One region of the Paenarthrobacter sp. AB444 genome, then DNA from elsewhere that is predicted to be linked to it. Evidence: riboswitches for the same ligand, from Rfam matches in the RefSeq annotation. Region 1 holds a riboswitch; each other region holds the start of a gene.

Region 1 (3,448 bases):
CGTCGGGCAGAAGGCCGGAGTTGCGCTTGCCGCCACCGGCCTTGTCCTGACTGTCGGGCTGCCGGCTACCAGCCCCGTCATGGCCACCTCGGAATCGGGCCAGACCGAATCCGCCCTCGCCGTTGGCGGCCCCGTAGGAAGCCAGCCCGAGGTTTCCGCGGCAGCATCGGCCAAAATCGACTTCAGCCGTGCAGCTGTTGCCACCGCCGCCGACCCCGATGGAAAGCTGAAGCAACTGCTCAGTGCCCAGTCCGCCGGCAGCATCCAGCGGTCTTCTTCCCTGGGAACCCTGGGCAGCCCCCTTGACTCCCTGGTCACGGCATCGCCCTTCGGTTACCGCGTCAGCCCCCTGACCGGTGGAACCGGAGACTTCCACCGCGGGCAGGACTTCGTGGCCCAGTGCGGTACGGCCGTCCATGCTGCAGCGGCAGGCAAAGTGACCTTCGCCGGATGGCACGAGTACGGCGGAGGCAACCGCGTTGTGGTTGACCACGGCAATGGCCTGGAGACCACGTACAACCACCTGTCCTCGTTCAACGTCCAGGTGGGCCAGACGGTCAACCGTGGCGACACCGTCGCCCTGAGCGGCACCACTGGCGCCTCCACCGGCTGCCACCTCCACTTCGAGGTCCAGGTCAACGGCGAAGTCGTCGACCCCATGGGCTGGCTCTAAGCCATTTGATGGTCTTCTCTCGCATTGATGACACGTCTCGTGACCTGAATGTGACATTCGCTTTCAATTGTTATAACCTTCAGAGCGCATCGGCTTTTTAGGGGGCCGATGCACTTGAGTGGATTGCCTAGCTCTGCCACCACTCGAGGTCCGTTCGCAAAAATCGTCTGGCAGGGGCGGGGGAACCACTTTTGGTCTTCGAATGAAGGCCTTGGGGTTAAGTCGCAAAGCTTCCCAGGAAGCAAAGCGGCCGGATGACTCCCATCCGAATCCGACAGCTCACCTCGCAGGCATTGGGAGAGGCTACCTACGTGTCATCACGCACTACCCCTGCGCGCCATCGCGCTGAAACGGTTCGTTCGAACCCGTTGAACACTCTTTCGAAGGCTGTTTCATCCAACGCCGGTACCGTGGGTCGCCAGGCCGCAGTGCTGGCAGCAGCCTCAGGCCTCGTCCTTACTGTCGGACTGCCGGCCAATGCCGCTGACACCGACGTCACCACTTCGGAAGTCTCCAGCACCCAGCAGCTGGCTGCCACCGCAGTGGTCACTGCAGAGCCCACCGCCACCGTTTCCTTCGAGAGCCCGGTCGTGGCCACCCAGGAGGCCCCCAAGGTCGTCCAGCGGGCAGCCCAGGTAACCGAGCGCACTGCCGACGACGCCGCGGCAGTCACCGCCAAGTCCTCCGAAACCAAGGATTCCGCTGCAAGCGCGGCAGCATCCGGGCTCGCCGCAATCGCCTACACCGGAATCGGCTCCCCCTACGTATGGGGCGGCACCACCCCTGCCGGCTGGGACTGCTCCGGTTTCACCCAGTGGGTCTACGCGCAGGCCGGCATCAGCATCCCCCGCGTGAACGCCTGGACGGCGATGAAGCCCACCAGCACCCCCCAGCCTGGTGACCTCGTCATGCAGAACGGCGGAGCCCACGTGGGCATCTACGTCGGCAACGGCATGATGATCAGCGCTTTGAACCCGAGCCAGGGCACCCTGCTGCATTCCGTGGCTTCCACGGGCACGTCTTCGTTCTTCACCCTCCGCTAAACACACCGATTCGGGGCTGGCTGACGTACCCCTGCCAGCCGGCCCACTACCCGCAGGTACCCCAACTGCCTGCGGATACGAAAGAGAAAAACAATGACCAGTGCACACAAAGTTGCACGGCACCGCGCTGAGGCCCCCAAGACCAGCTCGCTTGCCGTGATCGCCAAGGCCGTCAGCGTCAACGCCGGTGGCGTCGGCCGCCAGGCAGCTGTCATCGCCGCAGCGTCAGGTTTGGTCCTGACCAGCGGTATTGCTGCCAACGCTGCTGAGACCAACGTTGACCGTGAGTCGACTGCGACCACCGCTCTGGATGTCCAGTCGGCTGCCCAGGCCACGATTGCCGCAGACTCCACGGTCGCCATCTCCTATGAGCGCCCTGTTGTCACCACTGTCGAAGCTCCCGCTCCCGTAGTGGAAGAGGCTCCGGCAAAGGTTGAGGCCAAGGCTTCCACGGCCACGGCAGCCAACGCCACGGTGGCAGTCAACGCCGCAACCCCGGCACCGGCCGCTCCCGCAGCCTCCAGCGGACTTGGCGCAGCCATTGCCGCCGCCGCCTACGCCCAGCTCGGCGTGACGCAGGACTGCACCATGCTGGTCACCAACTCCCTCGCTGCTGTTGGCATCCACTTCCACGACTGGCCGGCCGGCTACCTCTCCCTGGGCCGCACCGTCAGCGCAGCGGAAGCACAGCCAGGCGACCTCGCCTACTACGCCAACGGCGGTCTGGCCGGACAGGCCCACATCGCTGTTTACGTCGGCAACGGCATGGCAGTCCACGGTGGATGGAACGGATCCACCACGGCACTGTTCAGCGTCAACGTCGGCTCCGGACCGGTTTTCATCCGCGTCAACGGCTAGTCATCGACTTCCAGGAACACCCCGCAGGCAGTTGCCGGCGGGGTGTTCTGCTTTAACCGCGCATGAATTTTTGCAGACACTGTGAGCGAATCGACAAATAAATTCGTTGATACGGCATATAAGTGCTTACCCTTGTGTTGTCGATCCACAGCCCGTACATGCAGAGGGCAGCCGGCCCTCGTGCCCCTGACGGGTGCGGCCGTGAAGAGGTACGTGCATGCGCACACTCGTTCTGAATGCTGGATATGAACCGCTGGCGGTTATTACCTTCCGCCGGGCGCTGGTCCTTGTGCTCACTGGGAAAGCTAGCGTAGTGGCCGAAGGCGACGAGCCTGTCGTCGGGCCACAGGAGATTCTCGGACGCCCCTCCGTGATCCTCCTTAACCGCTACATCCGTCCCAAGTACAACAGGATCACTGCCGTGAGCCGCCGCGGGGTTCTTCGCCGCGACGGCCACCGTTGCGCCTATTGCGGGAAAACAGCCCACACCATAGACCACGTCCACCCCAAATCCAGGGGCGGCGCGGATTCCTGGGAAAACCTGGTTGCGGCGTGCTTGAAATGCAACAACGCCAAGAGCGACCACACACTGGCTGAAATGGGATGGAAACTCCGTTTCAAACCCGGTGTGCCCCAGGGGACCATGTGGCAGATCAAAGAACTCGAGAAACCTGCGCCGGACTGGGACCCGTTCCTGTTGCCGGAATCCGCTGCCTGATCGATTTCTGCTGAGCTCCACCCGTCCGGGTACTCTGGGCGGATGGAGTTCAACGCCGTGATTTTGGCGGGTGGCAGGGCCACCCGCCTCGGTGGCGTGCCCAAGCCGTCATTGAAGTACGACGGCGGCACCCTCCTTTCCCATGCCCTCCAGACA
Region 2 (3,448 bases), on a different contig from region 1:
GATCTATGAGCGTCATGCATTCACAGTGGGGCCGCCGATTGTGAGGGCTTTAGGCGGAAGCTGTGATGCGACTGTGTAAGTGCGCAGGGCCCTTTACACGCGAAAAGCCGCCCCCGGACGGGAGCGGCTTTTCAGGAAACTCTTGGCTTAGTACCAGTTGTTGGCCAGGTGGAAGGCCAGGGCAGCTGACGGGGAGCCGTAGCGTTCCTTGATGTAGTTCAGGCCCCACTTGATCTGGGTCTGGTAGTTGGTCTGCCAATCCGCACCGGCAGAAGCCATCTTGCCGGCCGGAAGCGACTGGACAATACCGTAGGCACCGCTGGAAGCGTTGGTGGCAGTGGTCCGCCAACCTGATTCCTTCTCCCACAGCGTGTTCAGTGCCGTCATCTCAGAGGCGCTCCAGCCGTAGCTGCCCAGAATGCTGGCAGCATAGGCCTTGGCAGCAGCGGGGTCGTCAACAGCCTTGGGGGCTGCAGCGGCGGCTGCGGCTTCTGCGGCGGCGGCAGCAGCGGCGTCGGCTGCCTGCTTGGCGGCTGCGTCAGCGGCAGCCTTCTCTGCTGCGGCCTGGTCGGCAGCGGCCTTCTCAGCTGCTGCCTGTGCAGCGGCGGCCTGGTCGGCAGCTGCCTTGTCAGCTGCTGCTTTGTCGGCTGCAGCCTTGTCAGCTGCTGCTTTGTCAGCGGCGGCCTTGGCGGCAGCAGCCTTTTCGTCAGCGGCCTTCTTGGCTGCGGCGGCTTCTTCAGCGGCCTTGGCGTTGCTGGCCTCGGCGGCGGTCCGGGTCTCGGCAACGCGGCTTGCCTCGGGAAGGCTAAGCGCGGCGTTGGCGGCTGTTCCCAGGGATGCAACACCCAGTGCGGCGGCAATAACGCCGGCCACTACGGGCATGCGGTTGCCGGACTTGCCCTCACGGGCGGCCTTTTTGAGGACGGTCTGCGACTTCTTCAACGGGGAGTCGTTCTGGTCGCGGTGACGCGCGGAAGGGCGCGTCTGATCGTTAAGTTCAGACATGTGTGATTACCTCTCAGCGCCTGCGGAGTTAGCTGTCGGGTTCGGATGAGGTCATCCGGCCGCGCGTCACGCTGCGGCTTCACCCCAAGGGCCGGCAAATGCCTGGGCCCGGAGACTCTGGGTCCCCCGTCTCTGCCTCGGAGTAAGAACGGACTCCGGGAAGTGGCAGAGCTCGGCGCATCCCGGATGCGGGCCCTTTTGAGCGACCCACCCTTTCGACGGTACAGGAGGATTCCGCAGAAGTCACATTTAGGTAACAGAGATCACGACGCCGGTGAGTCGCCTTGCCGGTTTCGTTATGTGCGGTTGCTGATGGCGACCGGCAGCCGGACGGCGAACTCCGTCCGCCCGGGTTTGGACGTCACCTCCACGCTTCCGCCGTGGGCTTCGACGATGGACTCGACGATTGACAGGCCCAGGCCGGAGGTCCCTTCCGACCCCGATCTTGCGGCGTCGGCGCGGGCGAACCGGGAGAAAATCCTGCCCTGGAAATCTCCGGGAATGCCCGGCCCGTTGTCCGTTACGGTAACCACTGCGCTGCCGTCTGCCGAGAGCATCACGCCGGTGACCACCGTTGTTCCGGGATCGGTGTGTTTGCGGGCGTTGGAGAGCAGATTGGCCAATACCTGATGCAGCTGCGTGGCATCGCCACGCACCGTGATCGGTTCGTCCGGCAAGGTCAGCTGCCAGATGTGGTCCGGGGCCATGACTTTCTCGTCGCTTACGGTCTCGATCACCAACTGCGTCAGGTCCACGTCCGTGACCTTCACCGGTTGGCCTTCGTCCAACCTTGCCAGCAACAGCAGGTCCTCCACCAGCGTCGTCATGCGTTCGGACTGGCTCTGGACCCGGGCCAAGGACTTCCTGCCGTCGTCGGTGAAGTTCTCGGTCATCCGCAGCAGCTCGGTGTAGCCACGGATGGCCGTCAGCGGCGTCCGCAGTTCGTGCGAGGCATCGGCCACGAATTGCCGCACTTTTGTCTCGCTTTCCTGGCGGGCCTCCAGCGCCCTCGCGACGTTGTTCAGCATCTGGTTCAGGGCGTGGCCTACGCTGCCAACTTCAGTCCCGGGATGGGAGGCCGACGGCGGTACACGCACCGCAAGTGCCACCTCGCCGGCGTCGAGAGGCAGTCGCGAAACCTTGGTGGCGACCTCGGAGAGCTGCTCCAGGGGCCGCATGGTGCGACGGATGATCACAGTTCCCACCAGGCCGATCACCACCAGGCCGCCAAGTGACACCAGCACCATGGTCCAGACCAGCGAAGCCTCCGCAGTCTGCTTGTCCGCCAGTGGCAGGCCCGTGACGATCACGTCGCCGTAATTGGTTTTGACGGCCATGAGCCGGTAGTCGCCGTTGGACAGTGAGCGGTCCACGGGACGGTCCCCCGTCGGCAGCGCCAGGAGGACCTGCTCGTCGGCGGAAGACAAGGAAACGCGGTTGCCCCCGGCGTCGATCAGCCCGGAGCTGCGCACCGTTGATCCATCGATGCGGGCGCTCAACGTACCGGCCGCCTGCCCGCGGGCCTCCAGCGGGTCCGGGCGTCCTGTCGGCGAGTTCGGAAAGCTCGACGGCGGCCTGCCGAAGTCGTCAGCGCGGCGCGACGCCTGCTCCAGCTGCCTGTCGAGCTGCTTGTTGAAAACCATGTCCATCGAGGCGTAGCTGACCAGCCCGACTGCGCCGCAAATGGCCACCAGCAAAGCCATGGCCACCAGGACCAAACGCGTACGTAGATGCCATGTGGAAGGATTGAGCCAACTGTGCTGCGGGCTCCTGGCAATCCCCGAGAGTGTGCTCAAGGCCTAGTCCGCAGGTTTGATGACGTAGCCGGCTCCGCGAACGGTGTGGATCATCGGCGGGTGGTTCGCTTCGATCTTCTTGCGGAGATAGGAAATGTAGAGTTCGACGATGTTGGCCTGGCCGCCGAAGTCGTAGTCCCACACCCGGTCCAGGATTTGGGCTTTGCTGACAACCCGTTTCGGGTTCTCCATGAGATAGCGCAGGAGCTCGAATTGGGTTGCCGTCAGCGCAATGTCCTCCCCGGCACGGGTCACTTCCCGGGTGTCCACGTTCAGGGTCAAATCACCCACGACGAGCTCGGCGGTGTCCATCGCGGCGACACCCGAGCGCTGGACCAGCCTGTGCAGGCGGAGCAGCACTTCCTCCATGCTGAAGGGCTTGGTGACGTAGTCGTCGCCTCCGGCCGCCAGACCCACAATGCGGTCTTGCACCGCGTCCTTGGCTGTCAGGAACAGGGCAGGCACTTCCGGGGCGAAGGCTCGTATCCGGTTGAGGACTTCCACGCCGTCAAAACCGGGGAGCATCACATCAAGCACCAGGACGTCAGGGCGGAATTCCTTGGCGACCTTGACGGCTTCGGGCCCGTCAGCGGCCACGCTTACTGACCAGCCGGCCATGCGGAGGCCCATGCTCATGAGTTCGGCAA
Region 3 (3,448 bases), on a different contig from region 1:
CAACCGCGGGGATTGACGTTCTTGCCGTCGAAGCTGGGCCCGATGTGAAGGGTGAACTCGAGGATGGCGGCCAGCGCCGTGGAGACGACAATGCCGATCAGGATAGCGCCACGGACCTTGCGGACCACCAGGGCGATGGTCAGGATCAAACCGACGGCGAAGACCAGCGTGGGCCAGCCCATGAGTTTGCCGTCAACGCCGAGGCCCAACGGAACGGTGGTGCCCGCGGCGTCCGGGATGCGGCGGACGAAGCCTGCGTTCACAAGGCCGATCAGGGCGATGAACAGGCCGATGCCCACCACGATCGCGGTCTTGAGGGCCTCGGGCACTGCCTTGAACACGGCGGTGCGGAACCCTGTGAGGACCAGGATCAGCATGGTGACACCCGAGAGGACCACCAGGCCCATCATGTCCGGCCAGGTCAGCTGGGGATGCGAGGCGACGGTGACCGCTACGAAGGCGTTGACACCCAACCCGGTGGCCACGGCGAAGGGGTGCTTGGCCCAGGCGCCCATGAGGATGGTCAGGATGCCGGCAACGAACGCCGTGGTGGCCGCCACCGCGGTGAAGCCCAGGGACGCGCCGCTGGAATCGGCGCCCGAGAGGATCAGCGGGTTCAGCACAACGATGTAGCTCATGGCGAAGAATGTCGCGAAACCGCCGCGGATTTCCCTTGAGTACGTGGATCCACGTTCGGAAATCTTGAAGTAGCGGTCCACTGCAGAACCTTGTTTAAGCATGAAGGTCTCCGGGTTTTGGGGGGAGTGTGCTATCAAATCCTATGCCGTGGAATGTGGGGGCTGCGGACCATTCCCCTAGTCTGTAAGGAAGCCAACACTAGGAGAAACCGCCCCATGCGTACCATCCGTCCGCTTCTGGCCGCCGTCGTCGCCGCCTTTGCCTTCGCCTCTGCCCTGCTGTTTTCCGCGGCACCGGCGTCCGCGCACGACGTCGCGGAATCCACGGCGCCGGCGAACGGTGCCACCGTGGCTGAAGTACCGGCGTCGGTCTCCATTACGTTCAACAACCGGCCCCTGGCCATCGGTTCGGGCGTCACCGTAACCGCCGGGGGCGAGAACTGGGCGGACGGACCCGTGGAAATCATCGACAGCCAAGCTGTGCAGAAGCTGCGCCCGGGCGCGCCTGCGGGGGAGTACACGGTCGTTTGGCGCGTCGTCAGCTCCGATTCGCACCCGATCGAGGGGACCTTCAAGTTCACGGCCACCGCAGGAAGCACGACGGCGGCGAGCGGCACGGCGGCTGCCTCACCGTCCGGATCGGCGACGTCGGCCACGGTCCCGTCGGTGGGGTCGGCACCTCCTGGAACGGGGAGCAGCGCACCCGCGGCGGACGCGTCCCAGCCGTTCCCGTGGAGCATTGTTGTCATTGCGGCAGTGGCTGTGGCGCTCGTGATCTTCCTCGCGGTGACAGCGCGCAGGAAACTCGCTGCCTCCGATGACCCTGAAGGCCCCGCATCCGCGGAATAACGGGGTTTTCTACATAGCTGCGAATATCTCGGTTCGGTTACCGCGACACGCCAAAGCAACGGTTCCCGTTACTTAAATGTGACTTCGTGGCGATCATCGCGTACGGTGGTACCTGTGCCTGTTCCACGTAGCAGGCACTTCCGGCCTGATTGCCTAGCTCTGCCGCAGTCCGGAATCCGTTCGCAGACAAACCTACGGCAGAGACGGGGAACCCAATTTGGGCCGCTTACGAGCGTGCCTTGGGGTGAAGTCACGAAGCTTCCGCTCAGCGGGAGATAGTGGCCGGGTGACTCCCATCCGAATCCGACAGCTAACCTCGCAGGCATCGGGAGAGGCTCTTTCATGTCTTCACGCATTCTTCGCGGCCGTCGTAAGGCGGACAGCGTACGTCCTAATCCGTTCATCTCCATCTCCAAGGCCGTTGCCAGCAACGCTTCAGGCGCTGGCCGCCAGGCAGCCGTTATCGCAGCAGCTTCCGGACTCGTTCTGACCGGCTCCGTAGCTGCCCACGCAGCCGAGGCTCCGGCCCAGCGCGACTCCAGCCCCGCCACGGTCGCCGAGACCGCCTCCGAGGCTCCCACCAAGGTTGTCACCGCCCTTTCGACGGCGACCATCAACTTTGAGCGTCCCGCAGTTGCTTCCGTTGCAGCTCCGGTCATCGAAAAGCCGGCTCCGGTCGTTGAGGCACCTGCCCCCAAGACCGCTACCGTCACTGCTGCTGCGGCTCCTGTTGCCGCCCAGGCCGCAGTTGCTGCTCCCGCCGCTGTCGCTCCTGCTGCCGCTCCGGTGGCTGCTGCTCCTGCAGCCGGTGGCGTCAACGCTGCCATGGTTGCCTCGGCTTACGCCCAGATCGGCATCATGCAGGACTGCACCGCCATGGTTGAGCGGGCCCTCGGCTCCGCCGGCATCCCTGTTGGCGACCTGGCACCCATGCAGTTCCTGAACTACGGCAAGGTTGTCAGCGACCCCCAGCCCGGCGACATGATCGTCCAGTCCGGCCACGTTGCCATCTACATCGGCAACGGCCAGGCCATCAGCGGTGGCATCAACGGCAACCAGACGGGCATCCACCCGATCAGCTGGCTGACCGCGACGGGTCCCATCACCTACGTACGCGCTGGCGCATAAGCCTCACGCTTCAACGCAAAGGCCGGTGTCTTCCGAAGATTGATTCTTCGAAAGACACCGGCCTTTGGGCTTTAAGTATCGGTTTTGCAGCGCCACCGCCTGCGCAGCTAGGCGATGGCGATTCCCGGGCCGCCGGGCAGCGCAACCTTTGAAGAGATGGCCTGGCCTACTGCCTTGGCTTGGCGAAGTACTTCCTTGGGCGTCGGCGTGATGAGTTCTCCCACGCCCACCAGGTGCATCCCCAGAGCACGCATGGCGGCTACGAGGTTCTGTCCCACAGCGATACCCAGTTCGGCCAGCATCCGCCGCAGTTGACTCTGCGCACAACGCGTCACCACCACATGGTCTGCCAGGAGGATTCCATTGGCTGTGTGGACTGCCCATTGGCGGGGTGCTGATTCAAGGGGACCTGAAGCACCGAGTCCGTTCCGGGTCATGCTCGCCGCAAGTCCGTGGGCGATGTGCTGGGAGGCGTCTGCGCCCAGGAAATCGAGGCGCACGGCCCTCGTCGTGTTGCGGACGTCCAGATGGTGGCTGGCCGCGTAGTTACGCAGGTGGCGGAGGATTTCATTGCGTTCCTGGATGGAGGCGGGATCGGTGACCTCGCAGCGTTGCAACATACCCGTATGGACGGCGGGGCCGGTGGCCGACAAGGCGCCGAAGCCATCCACCACGATGGACCCCACGCCGTAGCGGCTAAGTTCACTGGCAACTGCCAAGCCGGACAGGCCGGCACCTATGACCACGGTGGTAGTGCGTTCCGTGCCGGAATCAGGCGCGTGTGACACTGCTTGGTTCCTCCTTGACGTTTGTGCCTTCCGGCATCGCGTGGG
Region 4 (3,448 bases), on a different contig from region 1:
CTGGAAGGAGATCCAAGGCCGCGGTCCATGGCAATTGGTGACCGTCCTGGACGCGGACGGTGCCCGGTCCGACGTCGACCCCATTGCCGCAACCCTGACGCATCGCTCTGCCGCGCTGCAGTCGACCATCGGCGTGAACGCCGCCTTGTTCAGTGCGGGTACGGAAACCCACTCGGTGGTCCTCTTCCGCGAATCCGGTGGCCGGGCAGACCACGCGCAGGTTCTGGTCCACTACCAGCTGGAGCTCGCCAAGCGTGCCGGCAGGACCGTGGACCGCGTCATCCTGGGGATCAGCGAACCGTTCCAAGTCATCAGGCAGCTCGCGGGGGCGTACCGGCAATCCAAGGTTGCCGCGCAGGCCGCTGCGGTGGACCTGCAGCTGGGGGAGTTGGTGGACAGCCGGGCGGTCGGGGTGTACCAGTTGTTCGATCGTCTGCTGGCCCCGGGTGGTTGGGACGACACCGGCTCGGTGCATTTCCGGACCCTCGAGGATCAGGACAAGAACGGCGAGCTCCTGCCGGTCCTGGAACTCCTCTACGACAACGACGGCGCGGTCCAGGATGTCGCCGCCAAACTTCACCTTCACCGCAGCAGCATCTACAACAGGCTGGGCCGGATCCGCCAGCTTATCGGTGCTGATCCGCTCAATGGTGCCATTCGGCTCGAACTGCATGCTGCCCTCAAGGCGCGGCGCTGGGCAGGCAGGCCAAGGATCTGAGGGCCTCTTGAATCAGGGGCCATTAACCACATGAGGCAGGCACCCGGCGTGGGTGCCTGCCTCATGTGTTGGCTAGGAACGCCTTAGGCGCTGGCAACTCCAGCGGCCCCTTCGGCGTCGGAACGTGGACGTGCGGCTGCTGCTGCAGTACCGGCTGTGCCATCCGGTGTGGACTGTGGTGCGGGGCAAGCGGATGCTCACTGCAACACATCCCGGGCAGCACCAAGGAGCGATTCCAAGGTGGATGCTTGCGGCTTCGGCGTGTTCGGGTTGCCGGTGGGCCGTGGCTTGGAGGTCTCCGTTGGCGTGGGCGAAGGCGTGGGAGTTGTGGTGGGAGTGGGCGTGGTGGTCGGCGTTGGCGTCGCCGGGGGCGTGGTGACCGTGTCCGACGGCACGTCGCTGGGAGTCGGCGCGGGCTGGGCCGGAGTCGTTCCGGGCGCAGGCGTCGAGGTCACGGGCGGTGCAGCAGCCGGGGCTGCCGCCGAAGGTACCCAGACCGGCGCGGCCAAGGAGACGTGCGGTGAGGGAACCGACGACGGCGAAACGGCCGCAGGTGCCTCCGGGACCGTTGCCGGCTGGCCGGCTTCGGACGAGGCTGAACCCGATGACGACGGGGACGAAGCCGTGGTGTAGGACGTCCGTGGTGCCGGTGCGGCGGAGCCCGATTGGCGGTCTGCGTTGCTGCCGCCGGCTTGGCTTGTGGGTGCTTCCTGCCCGAAGAAGGGAAGATGCAAGGCCTGGCCCACGGATCCTGCGGTCAGGGCGAGTCCCAGCGCGCCGGCAACAACTGCCATGCGCTGGCTCATGTGCTTCACGGACGCGGCTTTCCGCAGGACGGCTTGGGGTTCGCGGCCGAATGTCGAGGTCGCGGCGAGGCCCGCAGCGTTAAGAGGAGCTGGCGTCTTGGGTGCAGCTGCGGCGACCACGGGTATGGCCGCGGTGGCCGGTTCTGGAACATCCTGCTTGACCGGTGCATCCTGCTTCGGGCGCACGGACTGAACTGTATCCGCGGGCTGGGCCACGTCTTCTTGCCGGACGATGGGGATCGCGGACGTTGGAGGGCCCGGCGTGGTTGAAGCGGGGGCTGCGGCCCGGGCGGCCTCGACAACCGGGATGGCCGCGGTCGCCGGTTCCGGGAGCACGGATTTCGCTGCCGGGGTTTCTGCCGGCTCAATCACGGCGCGGGCTGCCCGTTCCCGCTCAGCGGCACGCGCGGCGGCGCGCGTGGTGGGAGCGGCTGCGGCGGGCGCCTCTACCGTGGGCGACGCAGTGGTGGGAATCGCCGCGGTGGCGGGTTCCGGCGTCGTACTTTCTGTACCGGTGACCTGTCCGCTGGGTTGGGCCCGACGGCGTCCGGTTGGCTTGGTGCGCTCGCGTTCGAGTTGCGCGCGGCGCGTGTTATCCATGGTTGGGGACATGGTTGTGCCTCTCAACGCCTGCGAGGTTAGCTGTCGGGTTCGGACGAGGCCGTCCGGCCGCTGGTTGCGGCTTCACCCCAAGGGCTTGTGGAGAAAACAAGCCCGGAGAACTGTGGGTCCCCCGTCTCTGCCGCGGGTCTGGCGGATCCTGGATTGCGGCAGAGCCCGGCGTCAATCCAGAAGCGGCCCAGCGGAGATTCGGGTCGCCCTACGACCGTACAGTAGCCGGAAAGTAAAGTCACATTAATGTAACGGGCGGTACGTCCGCCCGCTTCGAGAGGGTTCTACCGCTTAGGCTTCGGGGCGCCAAAGTCCGGAAGGCACTAGCCTTGGGCGCCTACTGGCCGGTAGACATGAGCTATGGACCTGCCTGTGATGCCGCCCGTTTCGCCCATGCTCGCCAAGTCTGTCCCGAACATCCCCGACGTTGGGCATTACGAGCCCAAGTGGGATGGGTTCCGGACGATCGTCTTCAAGGACGGGGACGAGATCATCCTGGGCAGCCGCAACGAAAAGCCCATGACGCGCTACTTCCCGGAGCTCGTTGAAGCCCTAAAGAAGAACCTTCCGGACAAATGCGTGGTGGATGGCGAGATCATCCTGATCCAGGGCAACAGGCTGGAGTTCGAGGTGTTGCAGCAGCGGATCCATCCCGCGGACAGCCGGGTGCGGATGCTTGCGGAGAAGACGCCGGCGTCGTTGGTGGCGTTCGACCTTCTTGCCCTGGGCGAGGAGGATCTCACGGGAAAGCCCTTCGCCGAGCGGCGCGCGGCCTTGGAGAAAGTCCTCGCCAACGCTGAGCCGCCGGTGTACGTCACGCCCGCGGTGACTGACCTGGAGCGGGCCAAGGAATGGTTCGTGCAGCTTGAGGGAGCAGGGCTCGACGGCGTGCTGTCCAAGCCGCTCGACGGCACCTACCAGCCGAACAAGCGGGTGATGTTCAAGACCAAGCATGAGCGGACAGCCGACTGTGTCGTGGCCGGCTTCCGGTGGCACAAGACCGCGAAAGTTGTGGGCTCGATGCTCCTGGGGCTTTACGACGACTCGGGCCGGCTTCATCACGTTGGCGTCGTGGCATCATTCCCCATGGCAAAGCGGGAGGCCTTGGTGGCTGAACTCGAGCCGTATCAAGTGGATTTTGCCGACCACCCTTGGGGTGAGTGGGCCAACCAGGAGGCCGGTGGATCCAGGATGCCCGGCGCCCAGAGCCGGTGGAGCGCAGGCAAGGACTTCTCCTTTGTTCCCCTCCGCCCTGAGCTGGTCATCGAGGTGGCGTACGACTACATGGAGGGCGACCGGTTCCGCCACACGA

Evidence for each region. A riboswitch is a leader RNA that binds a small molecule or an ion and turns the genes downstream of it on or off. The one in region 1 is predicted to bind cyclic di-AMP.
Region 2: it holds a riboswitch for cyclic di-AMP, as region 1 does, so the genes downstream of both, PQ627_RS12940 (hypothetical protein) here and PQ627_RS17225 (C40 family peptidase) in region 1, are expected to answer to the same signal.
Region 3: it holds a riboswitch for cyclic di-AMP, as region 1 does, so the genes downstream of both, PQ627_RS06135 (NlpC/P60 family protein) here and PQ627_RS17225 (C40 family peptidase) in region 1, are expected to answer to the same signal.
Region 4: it holds a riboswitch for cyclic di-AMP, as region 1 does, so the genes downstream of both, PQ627_RS14320 (hypothetical protein) here and PQ627_RS17225 (C40 family peptidase) in region 1, are expected to answer to the same signal.

What each region holds. Positions count from the first base shown of each region.
Region 1 is NZ_JAQZBY010000015.1:104,364-107,811, forward strand. It holds gene PQ627_RS17220 (M23 family metallopeptidase) at 1-673, shown strand, start outside; cyclic di-AMP (ydaO/yuaA leader) riboswitch at 819-980, shown strand; gene PQ627_RS17225 (C40 family peptidase) at 985-1,716, shown strand; gene PQ627_RS17230 (NlpC/P60 family protein) at 1,810-2,574, shown strand; gene PQ627_RS17235 (HNH endonuclease) at 2,792-3,292, shown strand; gene PQ627_RS17240 (NTP transferase domain-containing protein) at 3,335-3,448, shown strand, end outside.
Region 2 is NZ_JAQZBY010000009.1:180,675-184,122, forward strand. It holds gene PQ627_RS12935 (glycosyltransferase) at 1-16, opposite strand, end outside; gene PQ627_RS12940 (hypothetical protein) at 148-1,005, opposite strand; cyclic di-AMP (ydaO/yuaA leader) riboswitch at 1,011-1,169, opposite strand; gene PQ627_RS12945 (sensor histidine kinase) at 1,302-2,801, opposite strand; gene PQ627_RS12950 (response regulator transcription factor) at 2,805-3,448, opposite strand, start outside.
Region 3 is NZ_JAQZBY010000003.1:189,984-193,431, forward strand. It holds gene PQ627_RS06125 (NCS2 family permease) at 1-740, opposite strand, end outside; gene PQ627_RS06130 (copper resistance CopC family protein) at 855-1,487, shown strand; cyclic di-AMP (ydaO/yuaA leader) riboswitch at 1,662-1,826, shown strand; gene PQ627_RS06135 (NlpC/P60 family protein) at 1,830-2,615, shown strand; gene PQ627_RS06140 (FAD-dependent monooxygenase) at 2,723-3,403, opposite strand.
Region 4 is NZ_JAQZBY010000011.1:71,911-75,358, forward strand. It holds gene PQ627_RS14315 (PucR family transcriptional regulator) at 1-718, shown strand, start outside; gene PQ627_RS14320 (hypothetical protein) at 916-2,124, opposite strand; cyclic di-AMP (ydaO/yuaA leader) riboswitch at 2,140-2,290, opposite strand; gene PQ627_RS14325 (ATP-dependent DNA ligase) at 2,497-3,448, shown strand, end outside.